DNA from 2 places in the Natronocella acetinitrilica genome. Region 1 is predicted to be linked to the other one. Evidence: predicted binding sites of a transcription regulator. Region 1 holds the regulator's gene; the other holds the start of a gene.
The links. The regulator sigma-54, encoded in region 1, starts transcription at its own class of promoters, with help from an activator protein. The targets are predictions, from matches to a motif close to TGGCANGNTNCNTGCTT.
Positions count from the first base shown of each region.

Region 2: the regulator sigma-54 is predicted to act here: its motif matches at 4,613-4,629, upstream of J2T57_RS03300 (amino acid ABC transporter substrate-binding protein).

Region 1 is NZ_JALJXV010000002.1:338,934-346,221, reverse strand. It holds gene J2T57_RS04950 (HPr family phosphocarrier protein) at 1-134, opposite strand, end outside; gene J2T57_RS04945 (PTS sugar transporter subunit IIA) at 163-558, opposite strand; gene rapZ (RNase adapter RapZ) at 555-1,421, opposite strand; gene J2T57_RS04935 (HPr kinase/phosphorylase) at 1,414-1,878, opposite strand; gene ptsN (PTS IIA-like nitrogen regulatory protein PtsN) at 1,929-2,405, opposite strand; gene hpf (ribosome hibernation-promoting factor, HPF/YfiA family) at 2,514-2,852, opposite strand; gene J2T57_RS04920 (RNA polymerase factor sigma-54) at 2,926-4,434, opposite strand; gene lptB (LPS export ABC transporter ATP-binding protein) at 4,635-5,384, opposite strand; gene lptA (lipopolysaccharide transport periplasmic protein LptA) at 5,381-5,833, opposite strand; gene lptC (LPS export ABC transporter periplasmic protein LptC) at 5,871-6,446, opposite strand; gene J2T57_RS04900 (KdsC family phosphatase) at 6,439-7,002, opposite strand; gene J2T57_RS04895 (KpsF/GutQ family sugar-phosphate isomerase) at 7,002-7,288, opposite strand, start outside.
Region 2 is NZ_JALJXV010000001.1:694,962-702,249, forward strand. It holds gene J2T57_RS03275 (xanthine dehydrogenase family protein molybdopterin-binding subunit) at 1-698, shown strand, start outside; gene J2T57_RS03280 (FAD binding domain-containing protein) at 695-1,492, shown strand; gene J2T57_RS03285 (2Fe-2S iron-sulfur cluster-binding protein) at 1,489-2,643, shown strand; gene J2T57_RS03290 (MarR family winged helix-turn-helix transcriptional regulator) at 2,780-3,286, shown strand; gene J2T57_RS03295 (oxamate carbamoyltransferase subunit AllG family protein) at 3,300-4,475, shown strand; gene J2T57_RS03300 (amino acid ABC transporter substrate-binding protein) at 4,720-5,985, shown strand; gene J2T57_RS03305 (branched-chain amino acid ABC transporter permease) at 6,077-6,937, shown strand; gene J2T57_RS03310 (branched-chain amino acid ABC transporter permease) at 6,937-7,288, shown strand, end outside.

The DNA.
Region 1 (7,288 bases):
TTGCCGTTGACGGTGCGATTCCCCCGAATCACCCGAACCTGACTGTCAAAACCCGAGGCAATGGCCACGAAACGGGCTGCCGCCCGGGCATGCAGGCCGAGCTTGTTGATGATGGTGATCTCGCGACGCTGCAGCTTACCTGCGCTGTCGCCGGCAGCTTGCTCATTCATTGGTCTGCACCATGACAACGCCATCCTGTCCGCCGGTCAGTGCCTTCTCGGCGAGTTCGTGCAGGGAGAGTCGCGGATAATTGAATACCCGGAGCAGCATGGGCAGGTTCACCCCTGCGATCACGCAGATGCGTTCCCGACGCGCGAGCCGGCAGGCCACGTTGCTCGGCGTGGAGCCATAGGCGTCGGTCAGGACCAGGACGCCGTCGCCGGTGTCCAGGGTTTCCAGCATCTGCACCGCATTGCGCTCCACGCCGTCGGGGTCGACATCCTGGGTCACGGCCAGGCTGCCTGTCTGGACCGGGCAGAAGCCCAGGGTCGACTTGGCCGTCTCCAGCAACTGCTGGCCGATGGCATTGTGGGTGACCAGCAGAATGCCCACGCTCATGAGAGTTCCCGGTGACGCATGGAGACCTGTCCGAATTGGCGGGCGAAGTGCGCGGCAAGGCGTTCCGACAGGTAGACAGAGCGATGCTGCCCACCAGTGCAGCCGATGGCAATGGTGAGATAGCTGCGGTTGTCCCGCTCGAAGGCCGGAATCCAATGAGCTAGAAAGTCCCGGATATGCACGTACATCTGCTCGACCTGGGGCTGTGCCTCAAGGTATTCGGCCACTGGTTGATCGCGCCCGGTCAGCGGACGCAGTGCCGGCTCCCAATGAGGGTTGGGCAAACAGCGGACATCGAACACGAAGTCGGCGTCCGCGGGCACGCCGTGCTTGAAGCCGAAGGACTGGAACAGGATGGACAGCCGGGCGTGATGACCGCCCAGACGCTCGTTGATGATATCCCGCAGCTGATGCAGCGTGGTGGTTGTCGTATCCACCAGCAGATCGGCCCGCTCCTGAATGGGCGAGAGCAGATGCCTTTCAACCGCGATGGCCTCGGCCAGCGGCCGATCGTCGGCGCTTAGCGGGTGGCGTCTGCGGGTTTCGCTGAAGCGCTTGATGAGTGTGGCGTCATCGGCGGTTAGAAAGACGATCTCCGTCTTGACCCCGTGAGCGCGGAGATGATCGAGAAAGCTTGGAAACTGTTGTAGATCCCCTGGCCGGTTGCGCGCATCAATGCCGACAGCGAAATCCTGGCCACCATCGGTGCCGAGCAGGCCGAGGTGCGCGCCCAGACCGGAGAGCAGGGAGATGGGCAGGTTGTCGATGCAGTAATAGCCGGCATCTTCCAGGGTGTGCAGCGCGACGGTCTTTCCAGAGCCGGACAGGCCGCTGACGATGATCAGGCGCCGGGCATCAGCCATGTCTCATCTCCCCATCGTGAGTCCGGGCTACGGCCTCCAGCAGCAACGGCAAGGGCCGACCGGAGGCAACCGGCAAGTGCAGTCGCCGCAGGCAGATGCCCCCCAGCGTGACTGCATCCCATTTGCCATGCAGACGTGGCCAGCTGGCCCATTGTTCCCTGGTTGGCTGCACGAGGTTAACCACGACGGCGATCTCACATTGGTCGGCGCAGCGTGTCTGCCGCAGTGGGCCAAGCCCGCGCACTTCGAGTAATCCGTGCAAGGCTGCGGGGGCATATCCGGTCAGACGGTCCGCCGTCACCGAGAGTTCTACCGCATCGTCTGCGACAAGCGTATGGCCGCGATCCATCAGCGCCAGGGCCAGATCGCTTTTGCCAATGCCGCTGTCACCAGTCAGCAGCACGCCTTTGTTGAAGATCCGGACTAAGGTCCCGGGGATGACGGTTGCCGTTGTCATGGCGCTGTCCGACAGCTCGGTCCGGTCCTGGTCGAATAAAATTCCGGGCATCAACCGTCGGCGGCCTGGTCGCCGTTCCAGGCCGTCAGCAGATCATGCAGGGCAGACGCCGAATCCGCTTCGCGCAGCCGGTTGCAGAATTCAGGGTCGCTGAACATCTCCGCCAGCCGCGCGAGGATCTGCAAGTGCTCGTCGGTAAAGTGCTCCGGCACGACCAGGGCAAACAGCAGATCCACCGGCTGTCGGTCGAAGGCATCGAAATCGATGCCTTCGGGAAGCTTGATGAAAGCGGCAGTGGCGGTATCGCTGCCTTCCACGCGGGCGTGAGGCAAGGCAACGCCTTTGCCAAGCCCGGTGCTCCCGAGTTTTTCGCGACTTATCAGCTTGTTGAAGATAGCGCCCGCGTTCAGACCGGCTGCTTCGCCCGCCACGAGTTCGCTGAGCACTTCCAGCCCGCGTTTCTTGCTGGATACGGCCACATCGCAGCCGATGCGGTCCTGGGTCAACAGGTCGGCAATCTTGATCATTGGTTTGCACGCCGGATCGCCGATCCGGCCCCGCCCCTGGGCAAACGGCCTGCCCGTTCAGTGTATGTCGACCGGAGATGCCGCCCAGGGCATCGCCGGCCAGCCTGGTCACTCCTCGAGATCACCACCGGCCGCTTTCGCCTGAAGGCCTTCGACTCGATGATGGTCGGTGAGTTTCTCCTTGTGCTTCTTCACCTGCCTGTCCAGTTTGTCGATCAGTGCGTCGATGGCAGCGTACATGTCTCCGGACACCGCGTCCGCGAACAGTTTCGCGCCGCCAAGCTGCAGTGTCGCCTCGGCCTTCTGGTCAAGTTTTTCCACCGTCAGAATCACGTGGGCGTCCACCATGTTGTCAAAGTGTCGCTCAAGACGGATGAACTTCTGCTGAACGTAGTCGCGGAGAGAATCGGTCAGATCAACGTGATGGCCCGTAATATCGACTTGCATGGCGCTCTCCTTAGTATCTCTTATTCAGGGCCCTGGGTGGGGGCGGCCGTTTACCGGGCCGACGACACCGCGCTCAGGCAATGCGCTTTCGTTCGTTGGATGAAGCGATGGCCATGGACTCCCGGTACTTCGCCACCGTGCGTCGGGCGACATTGATGCCTTCATCCTTCAGTATGTCCGCCAGTCGGCTGTCGCTGAGGGGTTTGCTCTCGTCCTCGTCGGCGATCAGTCGTTTGATGCGTGCGCGGATCGATGTTGCGGAGCACTCCTGACCGTCCACGGTATGGACATGGCTGGAAAAGAAGTACTTGAACTCGAATGTGCCCCTGGGGGTATACATGTATTTCTGGGTCGTGATGCGGGAGATGGTGGACTCGTGCATCTCCACCTCTTCGGCAACTTCCCGCAGCACCAGCGGCTTCATCGCCTCCTCGCCAAACTCGAAGAAGTCCTGCTGATGATTGACAATACATGTGGCGACTTTCAGCAGCGTGTCGTTGCGACTGCGCAGACTCTTGATGAGCCACCGTGCCTCCTGCAGATGCTGCCGTAGGGTCGTATTCTCGTTACTGCTGTCCGCCCGCCGCACCAGACTCGCATAATAACTGTTGACGCGCACCCGTGGCGTTGCCTCCGGGTTCAACTCGACTCGCCAGGCACCTTGAACCTTGCGCACGTAGACGTCCGGAGTCACATATTCGGCCTGCCGGTCACTGATCTGCGAGCCGGGCCGTGGATCCAGGGTGCGGATCAGCGCAAGGACGTGCTGCAGCTCTTCCTGATCGAGCTTCATGCGCCGGGTCAGCTGGGCGATCTGCCGGCTGCCGAGCAATTCCAGGTGCTGGTCAACGAGACGGATGGCCGGCTCCAGCCAGGGCGTGTCCGGCGGCAGGACCTGTAATTGCAGTAATAGCGCTTCCCGCGGGTTCACCGAGGCAACCCCCAGGGGATCGAAGCGCTGGATGAGATGGCGCACGGCCTCGACCTCATCAAGTTCGACTTCCCACTCCGGGGGTAGCGCTGCGAGGATGTCGTCCAGGCTGCTGCTGAGGTAGCCGTCGTCCCGCACCGAGTCGATGATGGCCTCGCCGATGGCGCGATCGCGCTCGTTCAGCGGACTCAGTTCGAGTTGCTCCTGGAGGTGGTCCTGCAGACTGCGACTGCTGCTGGAGCGGCTCTCCCAGGAGTCCATCTGCTCATCGCTGTCGCCGGCGCTGTAGCTGGTGGCTCCGTCATAGACGTCGTTCCAGTCGGAATCCAGGGGCAGGTCGTCGGGGATATCGTCGGGTGCGGTGTTGTTGGACTCGTCGACTTCCCGTTCGGCAACCTCGCGGCGGGCTTCATCCCGCTCCGCCTGCTGTCGGGCTTCGGCATCGTCCCCATCGCGGTTGTCGGCGATGGCTTCCTCGTCGATTTCGTCGTCGTGTTCACTCGCCGGTTCCAGCATGAGGTTGGAATCCAGGGCCTGCTGGATCTCGGTGCGCAGCTCAAGTGTCGATAGCTGTAACAGGCGGATCGCCTGCTGCAGCTGTGGGGTCATTGTGAGGGTCTGGCCGAGTCGAAGTTGTAGCGACTGTTTCATGGGCAGGGGGTTACCGGATTACATGGTAAATGGGCGCCGGAGCGGCGCTGCCATTGATCATGTAGCCTTTTTGTGGTGCCGGATTCCGCATGCATTCAACGTCGTGGCGAAGCGTCCGGATCATCGTAACGGAAAAGACAGGCGCTGAGAACAGCGCATGGCCCGAGTCTTGCGTGTCAACGGGTTCGCCGTGGCCATGATCACATGCGGAAACCTTCACCGAGGTAGACTTCCCGCACCCGCTGGTTGGCCAGAATGTCTTCCGCGCCGCCTTCGGCAATGACTTCCCCACCGCTCAGAATGTAGGCACGCTGGCAGATGCCGAGGGTCTCGCGCACATTGTGGTCCGTGATCAGGACGCCGATTCCCCGGGCGGCCAGGTGGCGGATGATCTCCTGAATATCCAGGACGGAAATGGGGTCGACCCCGGCGAAGGGTTCATCCAGCAGAATGAAACGCGGGTTTGCCGCCAGCGCGCGGGCAATTTCCACACGGCGCCGCTCGCCCCCGGACAGGCTGATGCCCATCTGGTCGCGCAGGTGACTGACGTTGAACTCGTCGAGCAACTCACCCACCCGGTCTCGGCGCTGTTGCCGGTTGAGTTCGGGCCGGGTCTCGAGAATGGCCATCAGATTGTCGGCAACGCTCAGTTTGCGGAACACCGAGGCTTCCTGGGGCAGGTAGCCGACACCACGCCGGGCCCGTACATGCATGGGCAGTCGGGTGATGTCCTTGCCATCCAGTTCGATGCGACCGCCGTCGGTGGGCACGAGGCCCACCACCATGTAGAAGCAGGTTGTCTTGCCAGCGCCATTGGGCCCGAGCAGGCCCACCACCTCACCCGTATTCACCAACAGGGATGCGCTACGCACCACGACGCGCTTGCGGTAACTCTTCTTGATGTCCACCACGCGAAGCGTGCTATCGGCTTCAGCGGGCACAGCGCTCATTCTTCATCCTCGGGGAACAGTGTGATGCGGATGCGTCGGCCGGTATCGTCATCGCCCCGGGCATTGACGACCTCGGTTTCCAGATTGTATTCGATGACCTCACCGGTGAACTCGTTGCGCCCGCGGGTGATGCGGCCGCCGTCCATGAGGATGATCCGTTCCGGTCCGGTGGCAAAGTACTCCATGCGCGGCGCATCGGCCCTCACCAGCGCCGTGCCGTCGTCGGGCTGCTGGGTATAGACGGCGGGGCGGCCCTCGACGATGACCCGGGAGAGCTCGCGACCCTCGCGGGTGGTGTGCACCGTCATGCGGTCGCCGGTGATCTCGCGCAACCCCTGGGTCATGACCACGTTGCCGGTATAGACGCTGACCCCGGAGACATTGTCTATTTCTGCTTCGTCCGCATCCAGGTAGATCGGTTCGGCCGCAGCGGCGCTCGTCAGTACCAAGGCAAGGACTGAAAGTGCAAGTCGGCCCAGGAGCCGATTAGTCGACGGCAGGTTCATATACGCCTCTGACCTCCGAGAGCATCTCGATCTGTTGTCTGTCCAGGTAGCCCCGCACGCCGATCCCGCTGATGCGCAAGCCGTCCCGGTAGTAAACGGCGTACTGGTCGGTTTCAGCGTAGCGGGCCTGCGGGCGAAGGTAGACTTCAGAGGTGTCGATGTTGGCTTCAAGGTTCTCGTCGCTGGCCTCGCGGCGAATGGTGACGTCGCCTTCCAGCATGGCTTCGGTGACGCTGTTCCACGCCCGGCCGCGCTCCGAGCGCAGATGCCACGGCGAGCCGGATTCGGTGTAGTAGATCATCCAGGGCTGTTGTACCCGCCAGAGGTCATCGTCCATGAAGTGCGTCATGGTGTCGCCCTGCAGCCGATAGGTTCGGACGCCCTGTTCATCGGTGGCATCCAGGGTGAAGTTCTCGACGAAGTAATCCGGCGTGCGCTCCCGCTCGAGACTGTCCGGTGCGACCACCGGGTCCACCGTGTCCTCGTCGAGTATCCACCAGCCTGCAGCGGCGATGACCAGCCCGGCCACGATGCGGAACACCCAGCGCCTATGCATGGCCGTAGCGCTCCAGAATCGCCTGCAGGCTGCCCTGGGCGGCGAGGATCAGTTCGCAGGCTTCCCGCACCGCGCCCCCACCGCCCTCACGCTCTGCGCACCAGTGGGCATGAACCTGCAGGGCCGGGTGCGCGTTCGGCACGGTGAGCGCAAGCCCAGCCTGGCGCAGCACTGGCAGGTCGATGAGGTCATCCCCCATGAATGCCGCGTGCGTCGGGTCAAGCTGCAAATCGGCGAGCAGCCCCTTCCAGGTGGCAAGCTTGTCGTTCACCGCGGTGTGGACGTGGGGAATCCCCAGGTCCGCCGCCCGGCGGCGGAGGGGGTTCGAGTCGCGAGCCGTGATCAGGGCCACGGCAATGCCGGCGCCGAGCAGCAGACGAAGGCCAAGGCCATCGAGAATGTTGAAGGGTTTGAGGCTCTCTCCGCTGTCGCCGTACCAGATCGTGCCGTCCGTCAGCACGCCGTCCACGTCCAGTGCCAGCAGGCGAACCCGGGCCGCCCGGGCGAGCACGTCGTCGGAGGGCCGGCGGAACATCACCGGCAGCGAAGTATCCATCACACCACCCCGGCGCGAAGCAGGTCGTGCATGTTGAGCGCGCCGATCACGCGGCCGTCCTGATCCAGGACCACCAGGGCGTTGATCTTGTGTTCCTCCATGAGATGCAGCGCTTCCGCTGCCAGTGCGCCGCGCTGGATGGTACGTCCGCCGCGGGTCATGACCTCGCGGACCCGCGTGTCATGGACATCGACGCCGCGATCCAGGCTGCGGCGCAGGTCGCCATCGGTGAATATGCCCACCAGCCGGTGGTCGTCATCCAGCACCGTGGTCATCCCCAGGCCCG
Region 2 (7,288 bases), on a different contig from region 1:
GTGCCAAGTTGCTCTCCGTGGAGCCGGGCAGCGTGACGCTGGCACAGGGCGGCGTTGCGGCAGAGTCCGGTAACGCGGTATCCATCGAAGACATCGCGCATACCTGGTATCTGAAGCCTCAGAACCTGCCGGACGACGTCGACTCCGGTGGCCTCGAGGTCACCGCGGGCTACAAGACAGGTCGCGACAGCGGCACCTTCAGTTACGCCGCACATGCCGTGGTGGTAGCGGTAGATCCCGTGCTCGGTGATATCGAGCTGCTCGATTACGTGGTCGTCGAGGATGGTGGCGTGCTGGTGAACCCCATGATCGTTGATGGGCAGGTCTATGGTGGTGTCGCCCAGGGGATCGGTACCGCGCTCTATGAAGAGATGCCCTATGACCGTAACGCGCAGCCCCAGGCCTCGACGTTGTCGGACTACCTGTTGCCTGGTCCCACCGAGGTGCCGGATATGGCAATTGAACACATGGAGACGCCGTCGCCGTATACCCGTTTCGGGCAGAAGGGTATTGGCGAAGGTGGAGCCATCGGGCCGCCGGCGGCCATTGCCAATGCGGTGAACGATGCGCTTCGGCCTGTCGGGGCGGAGATCTGCAGCGTGCCGATTACCCCCCGAAGGGTGCTGGAGGCCATCCATGCGGCCAGGCAGGCGTCGCAGCAGGAGATAGCGCAGAAAAGGCAGGGGGTGGCGGGATGAAGGCGGCCCGGTTCCAGTATGACCGACCCGCGAGGCTGGATGATGCCCTGAAGGTCATTGCCGCAGGCGGATCCATGGTTGTCTCGGGCAGCCAGTCGCTGGGACCGATGCTCAATCTTCGGCTCGCCCAACCGGAAGCGCTTGTGGATGTCTCGCTCTTGCCGGAGCTGCGTGGCTATGCCGAGGACAGCGAAGGTCTCATTATCGGCGCGGGCGTGACACATGCCGAAATCGAAGATGGTCTGTTGCCGGATCTCACCAACGGGATCCTGCCGCGGGTGGCGGCGGGCATTGCCTATCGCGCCGTCCGCAATCGCGGCACCATCGGTGGCAGCCTGGCCCATGCCGACCCCGCTGCGGACTGGGTCTCCAGTCTCATGGCCCTGGATGCCGAGGTGCTGTTGCGATCAGCCCGGGGGGCTCGCCGCATGCGCCTGACGGATTTCGTGACGGGTGCTTTCGCCACGGCGCGTCGCGACGACGAGATCCTGGTTGCCGTGCGTATCCGCCAGGTTCACCGGGACAGCCGGTTCGGCTACTTCAAGACTTGCCGCAAGACCGGTGAACTTGCGCGTGCCATCGGCGTGGTGTTTCAGGCGGCAGCTGAAGACCGGACCCGCGTCGTCATGGGCGCGACGGGCGGACGGCCCGTGGTCGTCGACGCCTCCGGTTTGCCGGACGAGGCCATGCTCTCGGCAGCGCTTGAAACAGAGGCGCCGACGATCGACGAGATCGACAGCGCCGTCTACCTGGAAGTCGTCCGGCGCGCCGCCCGGATGAGCGAGGTTGCATGAACACGGTTAACCTGACAGTCAATGACCGCCTCATTCAGCGCGACGTCGAGGGCCGTACGCACCTCGCCGATCTGTTGCGGGATGACCTGCTGCTCACGGGCACTCATGTGGGCTGTGAACACGGTATCTGCGGCGCCTGTACCGTCCTCATGGATGGCCGGCCGGTTCGATCGTGCATCACCTATGCAGCCGCCTGCAGCGATCACCGGATCTCCACCATCGAGAGCTTTGATGATGAACCCCTGATGGCACGTTTGCGCGATGCCTTCTCGGAGGAGCATGCACTGCAGTGCGGCTACTGCACGCCAGGCATGCTGATCACCGCCCGCGATATCGTCATCCGCTATGCCGGCCGGCAGCCCGCTGAACGAACGATCCGCGAAGAGCTGAGTGGGAATCTATGCCGTTGCACTGGCTATGCCGGCATCGTCAAGGCCGTACAAAAGGTGCTTGCCGCGGTCACGGATGAGCCGGCGCTGCTGCCCGCCGCGGCTGCCGTCGTGCTCCCGACAATCGCGGCTCAGGACTTCGATGCCACGTCACTGGAAGCACCTGAAGCCGGCCGGGCGCGGGGTGCGCTGAAGAGCGAGCAGTCCGGTGCGCGTAGACGAATCGAAAGCCGCTTCGGACTCACCCATGAACCCGAAGCTGTCTGGCACCTCATCCGCAACGACATCAAGGCGGTCGTCGCCTGTCTTCCGGGCGCGCGACTCGAAAACGTTGGTTCGGACGGCGAGGTCACTGGGGTGATCGAGGTTCGGCTCGGGCCGATTCTCACCCGCATAGATGGGCAAGGCGGACTCGAATACGACGATGTCAGGCGTCGCGGTCAGGTCGACGGCGAGGGGGTGGACAGCCGCTCCGCCTCTCGGGCGACAGGCTCTGTCGAGTTCGTGGTCGGTGATGGGGAAGACGGCACCACGGACATGCAGGTCGCTCTGGAGTTCGAACTCACCGGGGCTCTGGCCCAGTTCAGCCGGGGGGCGCTGGTCGATGACGTTGTTCAGGTGATGCTCGATCAGTTCCGGGCGAATCTGGATAGACAACTCTCCGGTGGAGAGGTGGCGGCGACGGCGCAACTCAATCCCATGCGGCTTTTCCTGTCGGCATTGGCCAGGCGATTGCGTCGATGGTTTGGCGGTGGCCGGTAATTCCAGCCCGGGATCTTGCCCGGATTTCCCGGTCTGCAAATCGAAGCCGCTTGGCGCTGCTCCTGGGTGGTGGCATGTTACGGGCTGCCGAGGCACTCCGTGTCGCAAGCCTCTCAACCTCCGTGGAGCCCGATTCATGTCACCGACCAAGAATTCAGTGCGCAAGGACGGCGCCGTCAGCGTCTCGGAAGAGACGCTCAAACTCTCTTCAAGACCGGGTTTTCTCATTCGCCGCCTGCATCAGATTCACGTTGCACTGTTCCTGGAGGAGTGCGCCGAATTTGACATCACGCCGGTGCAGTACAGCCTGCTCACCGCCCTTCGCGCCGGAGAGATGGATCAGAAAACCCTCGCTGAGAACATCGGAATCGACCACGCCACGACCACCAATGTGGTCAAGCGACTGGAGGTGGGGGGCTGGCTCAAACGCCGCACCGGGGAGAAGGATCGCCGTCGGCGTCTTGTCTGGCTCACTCCTGCGGGAGAAGTCTTGCTCGATCGCATGCATGGGCCGGCCCAGCGTGCCCATGATCGCACCGTGAGTCATCTCAAGCCGAGGGATCGGGAGCGATTCGTGGCGTATCTGACCGAGCTGGTCGAGGCCGGCAACGCTTTCGGGCGAGCACCGTTCAATATTCGCTAAGGGAGAGCACCACATGTCCATTAAGCGCCCCGCAGAAGAATCCGTGGATGAAGCAACCAGGGGCGCGGCGCTCCGGATGGCGGCGAGCCGCCCGGTCTGGGAGCGGTCCGGAACGGCTGAAGAGTTTCTCAACCTGCCCGCCGATGTGTTCCTGCATGCCGGGCCACCCTTGTCCGGGCCCGATGCCATTCCTCTGCCCATGCTGCACGGCGCATGTGCTGCACTGCTGTTTGAAGGTCGGGCTGACAGCTACGCTTCGGCGCGCGAACAGATCCTTTCCGGTGCCGTCTCTCTCCGTCCCGCACAGGACGTCGGCCTGGTCACTCCCCTTGCCGCCGTGGTGTCCCGGTCCATGTGGTTGCACCGGGTCATCGATGCGAATGGATCGAACGGTGTCGGTTATGCACCGATCAGTGATGGCACAGGGCCGGCGCAGCGCTTCGGACTGTTTGACCTGGAGGTTGTCGAGCGACTTCGATTCGTGCACGAGCAGGTGGCGCCCGCGCTCGAAGCCGTATGGGCGAAGCCCGTCGACATTCTGCCGTTGGCTCGGGAAAGCCTGAGCAAGGGCGATGAACTCCACGGCCGGGTCGGCGTCGGCTCCGCGATGCTGGGCCAGTCGCTGGGCGCGCTCTCTCTGCCATCTGCAGTTCAGGAGTACGTGAGCGGCAATCCCCAGGGGTTTCTGAACCTGTGGATGGCTGCATGCCGATGCATGGTCGGCGCGGCAATGGATGGCAAGGCCAATATGCTGGTGATCGCCGCCGGCGGCAACGGCATCGAATTCGGTATCAAGCTCGGCAAGGCGCCAGATACCTGGTTGACGGCGCCGGCAGGTGAAGTGGTCGGCCCGGCACTCCGCCCCGCTCTGGCTGCCTGCAAGCGGTTACCGGCAATCGGCGACAGTGCCTTGATCGATGCGGTGGGCCTGGGTGCTCTGGCTCTGGATGCCGCTCCGGAGCAGGCCGCATTACTCGCTGATCCCGGCCTGCTCCAGTCCATGGAACGGGTAAGGGAGCAGGCGCTGGTCGCCATGCATCCCGGTCTGCAGCGAATGGTGGGCATGAATGCCTCTGCCGTCGCTGGGGATTGCCTGCCGGGCGTCTGTCTGGCGGCGCTGGATGCGGACGGGGCGCTCGGCATCGTCGGTCGAGGCGTCGCCAGGCATCCGCTCTCCCTCTACACCTGAAAGGCCCTCCAGGTCTGCCCCAAAGGACGAGAAATCCGCACTTACTTGGTGCACTAATTAGTGTACTAAGTAAAATCTGGTGCATATTTTATTGCTCCTGCCTATCCATGTCATTGATGAACCGTATGTTTCATGTTTGGCCCCGCCCTTGCATCAGTGCTCCATGCAGTTACCAAGAACAAGCCGTGCCATCTCCGCGAGACGGGTTTGTTGCGGGGCGGCGGTACTCACTGGAGCGCAGACGATGAAAACGAGCATCTTCAACAAGAGACAGGATGGCCACGCCGCTGGGGATCACCCGAAGACGGTCAGGACACTGGGCTATATGGCGGGTCTGGCAATCGCGGGAGCGGCCATGCTCGCTGGCCCGTTGGCCTCTGCCCAGGAAACCATTCGCATCGGTGCGCCCCTGGCACTGACGGGTGGTCTGGCAGATGAAGGTTACAAGCAGCAACAGGTCTACCGCTTGTGGGCGGAGAAGGTCAATGCCAACGGCGGTATCGAGATCAATGGGCAGGCCCATCAGGTCGAGATTCTCGAGTATGACTATCAGAGTGACGGGCCACGAGCCGGTCAGTTGGCGGAACGACTGATCACCAGAGATCGCGCTCATCTCATCATGGCACCCTTCGGCTCCGGTCACACCGTGATTACCGGCACCGTGGGCGAGCGCTACCGCGTTCCGACGATCGCCTGTGTTGCCTCCTCGGAGTCCGTGTTCGCGAATCAGAACCCCTACCTGTTCGGAACGCTATCGCCCAACGCGAACATGACCGTGACGATGACCGACTTCCTCATGGAGAGGCATCCGGAACTGAGTCGTGTCGCCGTACTGGGTCGGGATGACGTGTTCCCGAAATCCATGGCTGAGGCCACGGTCGCGGCAGCTGAAGCCGCCGGCCTGGAAGTGGTCTACAACGAGTTGTATTCGGTTGGTACGCTCGACCACTCCTCGTCGCTCACCAGCATTCGCAGGGCCGAGCCGGACTGGATCTACATCACCGGCTACACCCAGGATCTCATCCTTGCCCGTCGGCAGATGTCCGACCTCAACGTGCACGCTCCCATCGTCACGATGGTGACGGGGCCTGCCTATGAAGAGTTCATCGAGGGGTTGGGTAGCCTGGCGGAGGACGTATCGTCCTCGAGTTGGTGGCACCACTCTGCAACCTACGAGGGCACGGGTGTCTGGCCGACCACGGACTCCTTCTACCAGGACTTCCTGGAAATCAGCAATGGTGCCGATCCGGACTACGTCCACGGTTCATGCGCTGGCGCTCTGGCCATGCTTGAAGACGTGCTGCCGCGAGCCGGTTCACTGGATGGCTCGGCCATCCGTGATGCCCTTGCGGAAACCGATATCGAGACCTTCTACGGCAGCATCCGCTTCGGCGAAAACGGAATGAACGAGGCGCGGGAACTGCCCATCATCCAGGTGCAGGACGAGCGAATCGTCGTCCTCTATCCGGAATCCATCGCCACTGGCGAACTGCGAATCCTGAGTCGCTGATTCGTACCGCCACCGAGCGGCCCCGGCGGTGTGCGCCGTGGGCCGCCAATCCTCAACACCGCGCGGTACCACGAGACCCTGGGGGGAGCGCATGGATTTTGGTCAGATCATCGTTAACGGGCTCGTCCTGGGCGCCTTGTATGCCTGTCTTGCCGTGGGGTTTTCTCTGGTCTGGGGCGTGTTGAACGTGATCAACATGCTTCACGGGTCCTTCATCGTGCTTGGTGGCTACCTCGCGTTCTTTGCCTGGCAAAGTTTCGGGGTGCATCCGCTGATCATGCTCCCCATCGTTGCCCTGCTGCTGTTCGGCATCGGCTATCTGGTCCAGTTCCTGTTCATCAACAAGGTCGTCACTGCGCCGGTGCTGACTACCCTGACCCTGACTTTCGGCCTGGACATGATTCTCTACAACATCATGACGGTCTACTTCTCGGCGACCCCGCGGCGTGTGACGTTGGATCTGGGCGGTATCTCCTTTCTTGGGGTCGACATGCCCATCGATCGACTGCTGGGAATGGCGCTTGCGCTGATCCTCACGGGAGTCCTGTTCTATGTGATGCGGGCCTCAAGGATCGGTCGGGCAATCGTCGCAGTGCGCATGGATCGCGCTGCAGCCGCCCTGATGGGTATCCGCGTGAATCATGTGTACGCCATCACTTTCGGCATCGGCGCCCTGATGGCAGGCGCGGCTGGTGTCATCTTCGCGATGGTTTTTCCGGTGACCACGAATCTCACCGGCATGTACCTGGGCAAGGCCTTCGTGGTCTGCGTCATCGGTGGTCTTGGGTCGGTGCCGGGTGCGTTGGTTGGTGGTCTGGCTCTGGGTCTGATCGAGAGCATCTCTGGCCACTTCTTTGGTCCCCAGCATTCGTTGACCATCGGCTTTCTGCTGATGCTCATTCTGCTGGTCGTGAAACCCACGGGGCTGGTCGGCAAGAAGGGGTATGAATAATGAGTCGTCTCGGACTTGGATTGTTTGTGCTCTGGGTGCTGCTGCTGGCCACCACCCCGCTGCATGCCGACAACTACATCGTGCGCACGGCGATCATGATCGCCATGTATTCCTCCCTGGCCCTCTCGTGGAACTTCATCGGCGGTTATACGGGCTACCCATCCTTTGCAACTGTCGCCTTCTTCGGCGTTGGTTGCTATGTGGGTGGTATTGCCCAGCGTAATGGCGTGCCGATGTTCCTGGCATGGACGCTCGCCACCATCGTCGTGGCGGCCTTCGCAGCCGCGTTGGGCGCGATCATTCTCCGTCTCAAGGGCCACTACTTCGCTATTGGCTCCATTGCGGTTGTGG